DNA from 2 places in the Rossellomorea sp. DUT-2 genome. Region 2 is predicted to be linked to the other one. Evidence: riboswitches for the same ligand, from Rfam matches in the RefSeq annotation. Region 2 holds a riboswitch; the other holds the start of a gene.
What was found. A riboswitch is a leader RNA that binds a small molecule or an ion and turns the genes downstream of it on or off. The one in region 2 is predicted to bind S-adenosylmethionine.

Region 1 (4,434 bases), on a different contig from region 2:
TGGATTCCAGGTTCACAAGGATATCCATGTTTCGGACGAGAGTGTGGTGTATGATAAATTAGCGACCAATTCGTTTTACGGTACGCCATTACTAAGCTATTTAAAAGATAAAAAGGTTGAACATGTTGTCATCATGGGATGCCAAACGGAATATTGTATCGACACCGCTGTTCGGTATGCAACCGTTAATGGATTGGACGTAACCCTGGTGGCAGATGGTCACTCGACGAAGGATTCATCTGTGTTAAAGGCTGAGCAAATTATCCAGCACCACAACAAGGCTTTGTATGGTCATTATAACGTGGATCATTTCTCCGACGTCAGACAATCGGATGAAGAGTTGTTTCAGCCCAAGCATGATTTTTATCGGGAGAAATACGGAATGTAGATCCGGAACAAGCCCCTTTTGTCTGGCAAAAAGCAGATGGAAGGGGCTTTATTTCATTATTTCTCTCATTTCGCTCACTAATTCCTCCACAGATTTATCCTCATTAATCAGCTGAAAGTCTGTCCTCATCCCTTTTTCCTTTACCTGTTTGTTGATCTCATTCACCTGTTCATCAGAAACATTTATATGGATGGATTGATCTCTTGACTTGACTCTATGCAGGCACCGTTCATGGTTTGCATGGACCCCAATCGTAACGACTGAAAAATCTCTATTGATACTTTCGAACATTTGGTCAAAGTAAGGCGTCAGTCCTGTGGATTCAAATACGATTTTGTCGTGCATGTCCAAGGCGTGTCGAATCCCTTTTTCGATGGCAGAAAAAACGTCAGATAGATAATCTTCATTGTCGATTTGTCTATCTTTCTTCACTTTCTTTGCCCAATCTTCCACCCTGATAAAGGGGATTCCAAACTTTTGGTCCATCAGGGTCCCGATGAACGATTTTCCGCTTCCTTTTGGTCCGATTAAAAGGTAGATAGTTTTATTGGTCATGGCATACCCCTCCTCCAATCCAATATGTGAATTGTTAGTTTCATTTTATCTTATCACCGGGTTCGCTTTCAATGATAGGGGCGGGGGGGGGGGGGACAGGTTCATTGTCCCTGGCAAACCGGACAAAAATACAACCGCCTCGAAGCAGCGACCGTCTTTTCAATTTCACTCCCACAAATAAAGCATGATGCCCCTTCTCGATTGAATACCCAATGACGATATTTCGAACGCTTCTCTCCTTTAGCTTTTAACTTCTCAACAAGCTCAAGATCGTTTGTAATCCCACCAGTCTTATAGGATTGCTTAATTAAATGAATGATCGCCTCTGATGCTTTCATCAATTGATCTTCCGTACAGTCAATCGGACGAAGAGAAGGGTGGATGTCTGCTGCAAACATGATCTCAGACCTCAAATAATTCCCGATCCCGGCTACAAACCCTTGATCTAATAAAAGTATCGACCACTTTCGTTTGTAGAATCGTTTTTCTTTCATTCTTTGAAGCAATTCATCCGCTGTTACTTCTTCACTCAAAATGTCGGGTCCCACTTTAGAAACGAAAGGATGCTCGGGCACCTCTTCGTCACGGAGGACATCAATATCGGATGCACTGTAAAGAAGTGCCGACTTTTTCTCATTATGTAGAGCAAGCCTTAGCTGTCGGTTGGTTTTCGGATAATTGTACAGGTTCCTGATATACCATTTTCCGTAAAGTTGGTTGTGAGAGTAAATGGTGTATCCGTTGTCAAAGCGGATGAGCATGGCTTTTCCTTTCGTGTCCACTCTCTTCACGATCGATCCTTTTAATAGGTCTTCGTAATCTTCCAAATGAGGGAAGGCAAAGTATACATCTTGTACGGTTTTATTCTTAAGAGCGCGCTCGACTCCATCAGCCGCTCTTCTGATTTCCGGACCTTCTGGCATGGCGGTTTCTCCTTTTTTAGTATAGTTATTCCCTTTTTAATCCTTAATGTAACATTGGGATAGGCTGGGGTACTAATCTATTTCATGGTCTTGACATTATTCCAATATATTGATAAAGTTTTAAAAAATCTAAATATTTTCTTATCCAGAGAGGTGGAGGGACTGGCCCTTTGAAGCCTCAGCAACAGGTCTGTGAAGATACTGTGCTAATTCCAGCGGGTGATTCAAACCCTGATAGATAGGAGCAATCTTTTATTTGTCGGTGACGCACTCGTTTAGGGTGCGTTTTTTGTTTGTTCACCCATTCCTCAATACATTTAGAAGGAAGGGTGTTTGTATGGAAAAGGCAGGACAGAGTTTTAAAAGGAAGATGAAGACGCGGCATTTGGTGATGCTGTCTCTTGGAGGGGTGATCGGAACCGGGCTTTTCTTGAGTTCGGGGTACACGATCCATCAGGCTGGACCGTTTGGGACGATCCTTGCTTATTTGATTGGGGCGCTGGTGGTGTATCTTGTGATGCTTTGTTTAGGCGAGCTTTCTGTCCATATGCCGGAGACGGGATCCTTTCATAGTTATGCTACAAAATTCATTGGTCCTGGAACCGGTTATACGGTGGGCTGGTTATATTGGCTGACATGGACAGTGGCATTGGGGTCGGAGTTTACGGCGGCTGGCTTGATGATGCAGCGCTGGTTTCCTTCGATTAGTGTATGGATTTGGAGCGCGATCTTTGCTGCGTTGATTTTTGTCCTTAATGCGTTGTCAGTGCGGTTTTTTGCTGAATCTGAATTTTGGTTTTCTTTAGTAAAAGTGATTGCGATTGTTGCGTTTATTGTGATTGGGACAGGGGCGATCGTCGGTTTCATCCCCCTCATTCATTCAGAGCCCGCTCCGCTTTTCTCGAATATCACAAGTTCTGGATTGTTTCCGAACGGGGCATTTGCCATCTTGATGACCATGCTTGCCGTGAATTTTGCCTTTTCAGGAACAGAATTGATCGGGGTTGCGGCGGGAGAAACAGAGAATCCATCAAAATCGATTCCTAGAGCCATCCGTACCACTCTTGTGAGATTGATCATCTTTTATGTAGGGACGATTGTAGTATTATCTGCTCTAATACCGAGCCAGTCAGCCGGTGTATTGGAAAGTCCTTTCGTAGCGGTACTTGGTCGGATTGGAATCCCGTATGCCGCCGATATCATGAATTTTGTGATCATAACGGCCATTTTATCAGCGGCAAACTCAGGTCTGTATGCTTCTTCCAGAATGCTATGGTCGCTTTCAGATAAGCAAACGATCTCACCGATTTTTGCCAAATTGACTGATAGGGGAGTCCCTCTCAATGCGATTGTATGCAGCATGCTTGGAGGGGGGCTGGCCTTGCTTTCAAGCATCATTGCACCGGGGACGGTCTACATCGTTTTGGTTTCGGTCTCAGGTCTTGCGGTGGTGATCGTGTGGATGAGCATTAGTGCTGCCCAATTTCTATTTCGAAGACAGTACATAAGGGAAGGAAACGATGTGAAAGACCTGGCTTATCGGACGCCGCTCTATCCACTCGTCCCCATTGCGGCATTTCTGCTTTGTCTCGCTTCCTGTATCGGCATTGCCTTTGATCCCACTCAGAGGATCGCCCTTTATTGCGGAATCCCGTTTATCGCCCTTTGCTATGGAAGCTATCATATAACACAATACGTAAAGAAAAGAGGAACAGGTTATGTCGAATCAACTGAAGCTGAATCCCATTGATGCTATTTTACAAAAACATTCCCCACTTATTTTAGATGGAGCGTTAGCCACAGAGCTGGAAACCCATGGCTGTGATTTAAACGACCCCCTTTGGTCTGCCCGTGTACTCCTTGAAAAACCGGAAGCGATTGAGAAAGTTCATGCTGATTATTTCCGTGCAGGAGCCGATTGTGCGATTACAGCCAGCTACCAGGCAACGGTGGATGGTTTTCGAAAGCGCGGAATAGAGAAACCGGAAGCGCTGGAATTAATCCGAAAAACGGTTACTCTTGCCAAACAGGCTCGGGATGGCTTTTGGAAGGAAGATAAGGGAAATTCGAATCGGCCGAAACCAATCGTTGCAGGTTCTGTAGGACCATACGGGGCATACCTTGCTGACGGCTCTGAATACGTTGGGAACTATGGAGTAAGCGATCAACATTTAGCAGGTTTCCATTTTCCCAGAATCCAGGCACTAGTGGAGGCGGGTGCTGATTTGTTGGCATTCGAAACCATCCCGTCCTTGCAGGAGGCAAAGGTACTCGCGTCACTTTTGAAAGAATTTCCGGATACCTGTGCCTGGCTGTCTTTTTCATTAAAGGATGGAAAGACGATAAGTGATGGAACGGGGATTGAAGAGTGCACGCGTGTGTTCAATGACGATGAACAAATCGCTGCGATTGGGGTGAATTGTGCACCGATTATTGCGGCCAAAGAGGCGATAAGCGTATTAAGCAGAAACACTGACAAACCAATCATCGTGTACCCGAACTCAGGTGAGACTTACAATGCTGAGACTAAAACGTGGCATGGGGAGGAAGCGTGTTCGGCGTTTGATG
Region 2 (4,434 bases):
GGTTTGATGGAAAACCCGGATCGTTTAATATCATCATTTGATGAGGTGACATTAAGTGATTATAAGATGCCCATCATCTGTATATATTCCAGCCCGCAAGATTATCAAGGCATGTTTGTAGCAAGGATATTCGATGTCAATCAACCGACTCATTATATTTTGATGAGACCTACATTAGAAGCAATCAGAAGTGAAATTCCCGAACGCTTCTCGCTTATACCGAAAGCACAAGGAGAAGATTCCAGTATCGTCGAAACATGGATTTAATTCCTGGTAAAAAAGCTTCATCTCATTAATAGAGATGAAGCTTTTTACGTGTTTTCGTTGGCATAAGGGTAGAATTTACTTTCGATTCTCTTATATTCCCTAAGGTTTTCAGTTAGGCGTGCCAGCTTATGAACTTCTTGAAGAAGAAAGGTTTTATCTAATTCATAAATGACCTCTCTTTCAATATGATCAATGGTATTACAGGCAAATTCCCAAATGTCCTTGTGTTTGGATGGCTGGATGGATTCTGCAATGAGCGCCAGTGCCCGCACAATGTCAGTAATAATTAAATGATTGTCTTTAGCATAATGCCGGATATAGCCAAACCCGCGATACAGGTAATAATCAAATGCTTCGGACTGGAGAATGACCCGCACTCTTCTTTCCCGGTCGATCAAATGAGGAGTGAAGGATAAGTGATCCTCCACCGTCAGCATAAGGTCAGCCATTTGGTCAATCGTATTAGAAGCCGTTTTTGGATCATCATTTCCGAGTGCTTTGATCGCAACTTCAGCCAGCTTATGAATCCCCATTTGGAGGTCCTGGATTTCGGTCTCTTTATGCCCCATTTCAATGAAAGTGAGATAAAAACCATCCGAAATATCGTTGGTCTCAGGTCCCCAAATACTCATGATTTCATTGCCGGCCAATATATAATCTCCGACTTTGTAATGAAGTTGAATGATGATGTTATCCTGCATAGCCCGTTCGATCATTCCATGGAAATCGATTAACTGAATATATCCCGATTCCCTTGCCTGTATGTGAATGATGTTCTCCTTCTCATGTTCCATAAGGTCGCCATTATCTGTTGTTCGATGGGTTTCTAAATCATTTTTTAACGTCTGGTGGATCATCACTTCAGAAACCTGCTTCATATTGTACGTAATATTGTGTACCTGCATCCAAGTAGACGCATGGTTAATGAAGAAGATAAAGGTGACAGAAGTAAGAAAAGCGAGTCCGATCGTCATGATCGGGGCAGCCACAAACAGTTCTTCCTTTGAATTTCCGATAAAAAGAAAGAGGAGCAATACATATACAAAGCTGCCATTGAAAATCCCGAGGGCGTGCTGTGTTTGTTTGTCCGAAATGAAATCCAGGAGCATCCTGGGTGAAAATTGACCACTGAACATCGTGAGCACAACAAGCAGTGAATTCAAGGTGAAAGCACTGAGCGTCAGGATGGCCCCGATGAGTGTACTGACAAGCATGCGTGTAACAGATGCATCCATACTTAAGAAGTTAAAGGTATATTGAGAGATGTCAGCATACAGATCTAAATAGAGTGTGAGTGCTACAAGCAGTATGGAAAAACAAATATAAAAGAACGGCATATACCATATGGTCAGCCGAATCTCACGCATTCTCTGCCGTTTGGACATAAGCATATATTTTTTGATGGATAAGGGGAGCATTTTTTTCAGCATTATTGATCCGGTTCCTTTCAAATAAAGGGATATGGAATAGTTTTCCCTGGCAGAACAGGTTAAAACGTCTCTTTGCAAATTAGATTGATAAACTCCCAGACAGGGAGCAAATTTAAGTAAACCGATAGGGAATGAAGAGGTCTGTAATATTAGAAAGAATTTTTTAAAAATACTAAAAATAGTATTGACGAAGGAATGAATCCCCTTTATAATCCAATTCATACTCAAATAGAAAGTAATACCAAAACGAAACATTATATCTCTTATCAAGAGCGGCGGAGGGATAGGCCCGATGAAGCCCGGCAACCTGCAGGATCAGACTGTAAAGGTGCCAATTCCTACAGATTCCATGTGGATCTGGAAGATAAGGGGAGGAGCATGATCATTTAGCCCTCTTCTTAAAAGAAGAGGGCTTTTCTGTATACCTTTTTCTTTTCCGCTCATATCCCTCGAGTGGGTCTTCAACTGGAATGAATCATTCTTACGTATAAAGTGAAAAGTCGATAAAAGGAGGCTGAATGATGTCAACGATTAATGTGGCACTTCTAGGGTTCGGCACAGTAGGGCAAGGGGTCTGTGAAGCAATCGATACTCATCAGGACAGATTGAAGGAAGTCCTGGGTAAAGAGGTGAAGGTTAGGGCGATCCTGATTAAAGATCCCACAAAAGAGCGGAGCATTGAACCATCCATCAACGTCACAACGGATTTCCAAGACATCCTGGATATCCCGGACCTCGACGTGATCTTTGAAGCGATCGTAGGGGAAGAGCCGAGCTATACGTATTTAACCGAAGCCATTGAGAAGGGGGTTCATATCGTCACGGCCAATAAAGCGATGTTTGCCAAATATGGTCCTGAGCTATTGGAGAAGGCGAAAAGGAAGGGGATATCGGTCGGATTTGAAGCGACGACAGCCGGGGGAATCCCGGTGATCGGCAGTATCAGGCAGCTTCTGAAGGTGAATGAGATCAGACAAATTCAAGGGATCCTGAATGGTACGTCCAACTTCATCTTATCTCAAATGAGAAAAAGAGGTCTTGCCTTTGATACAGCCTTAAAGATTTCTCAGGAGAAAGGATACGCTGAAGCCGATCCGACAAATGACATCGAAGGCCATGATGCGTTCTATAAGTTGCTTATTTTAAGTCAAACAGCTTTTGGCAGACAGCCCGATTGGAAGAATATCCGACGTAAGGGGATATCCCACCTGACTGCAGAGTGGCTCCAGGCAGCGGAATCCTTTCGATTACGGTTTAAGCACGTAGGTTCTCTCCGTCGGGATTCAGTCGACCATATCCAAGGTGCAGTAGAGCCCATCCTTGTCCATGACACCCACCCTTTTTACGGTGTGGAGGATGTGGAAAATGCCATATCTCTTAAGGGCAGTCTTGTAGGGAGGATTACCCTGCTTGGTCCGGGAGCTGGAAAATTGCCTACAGGCAGCGCCATGGTAGAGGATTTCCTGTCGTTGATAGAGAGGAAGTATACAGACTCTGCCGTAAGTACCGTGAATACGGAAGAGGTTGTTGAAGAGAGCAGCCACCAATGGGTCTTAAGAATCCGTGAAACGGATGAATATCAAAACTGGCTTCCATCGTTCATTTTAAAGGATCGTATTCAGCTGGACGATTACTTGTACGTATTTGTTGAAGGCAGGAAAGAGACATTGGAATCGCTTCTTCGGACGCATGACCATATTCAAGCCGTCCCTATTTTAAAAGAAATACCGTTGGAAAATGAAGTGAAGACTGGAGCTGTTGTTTCTTAAAAGAAATCTTTAAAAATTTGGTCTGATGGAAAGTAGGGGTATCATTGAGTATGATCGTTCAAAAGTTTGGTGGAACCTCTGTTGGTTCTACAGATCGAATCAAACGCATGGTCTTTCATGTCATGAAAGAAAGAGAAAAAGGTCATGATGTCGTCGTTGTGGTATCAGCAATGAATAAAACGACTGATACACTTGTACGATTGGCAGGGGAACTTTCTTCAGATCCCAGTAAGAGAGAAATGGATATGCTCTTAAGTACCGGGGAGCAGGTGGCAATCTCCCTTTTGACAATGGCCCTGCACCATAAGGGACTGGAAGCCGTATCCCTGACAGGCAGACAGGCGGGAATCCAAACCGATGGAGTATTTGGGAATGCCAAGATTAACTCGATCGATACTGATCGGATAAAATCGGAGTTATCAAAAGGACGAATCGTCGTGGTAGCCGGTTTTCAAGGGATCACGGATAAAGGAGAGGTGACCACATTAGGCAGGGGTGGTTCGGATACGACCGCAGCTGCTCTTGCGGCCGCTTTAAAGGCGGATAGGTGTGATATTTATACGGATGTAGATGGAGTGTATACGTCGGATCCGCGTATCGTTCCCCGGGCTGCAAAAATTGACACCCTCTCCTATGATGAGATGCTGCGTTTAGCCACCATGGGGGCTGGTGTCCTGCATCCAAGAGCAATTAAACATGCGAAGGAACATCATGTGCCGCTTGTGGTTTGTTCCAGTTTGAATGAAGGAAGGGGGACCGTCATTAGCGGAAGAACACAGAGAAATGCCCCTATTGTCGGGGTAGCCTATCAGAAAGACATTTCTGTTCTGACAATGTTTGACTGTCAGGGTGGAGAGTCACTGATTCTGTATGATCTCGATTCCCATCATATTGAAACAGAAATCATTAAATACCAGGAAAATCTTGTTCTCATCGTTAAAGATCAGGATTTTCATGAGTTGAAAAGA

Region 1: linked by a shared signal. The riboswitch ahead of mmuP (S-methylmethionine permease) and the one ahead of ACOSV2_RS16590 (homoserine dehydrogenase) in region 2 are both predicted to bind S-adenosylmethionine.

The regions. Positions count from the first base shown of each region.
Region 1 is NZ_JBQPEO010000003.1:686,050-690,483, forward strand. It holds gene ACOSV2_RS14410 (isochorismatase family protein) at 1-388, shown strand, start outside; gene ACOSV2_RS14415 (AAA family ATPase) at 437-943, opposite strand; gene nei (endonuclease VIII) at 1,045-1,866, opposite strand; SAM riboswitch class I at 2,005-2,111, shown strand; gene mmuP (S-methylmethionine permease) at 2,204-3,616, shown strand; gene mmuM (homocysteine S-methyltransferase) at 3,585-4,434, shown strand, end outside.
Region 2 is NZ_JBQPEO010000004.1:276,693-281,126, forward strand. It holds gene ACOSV2_RS16580 (hypothetical protein) at 7-267, shown strand; gene ACOSV2_RS16585 (DUF2254 domain-containing protein) at 312-1,697, opposite strand; SAM riboswitch class I at 1,958-2,068, shown strand; gene ACOSV2_RS16590 (homoserine dehydrogenase) at 2,219-3,466, shown strand; gene ACOSV2_RS16595 (aspartate kinase) at 3,511-4,434, shown strand, end outside.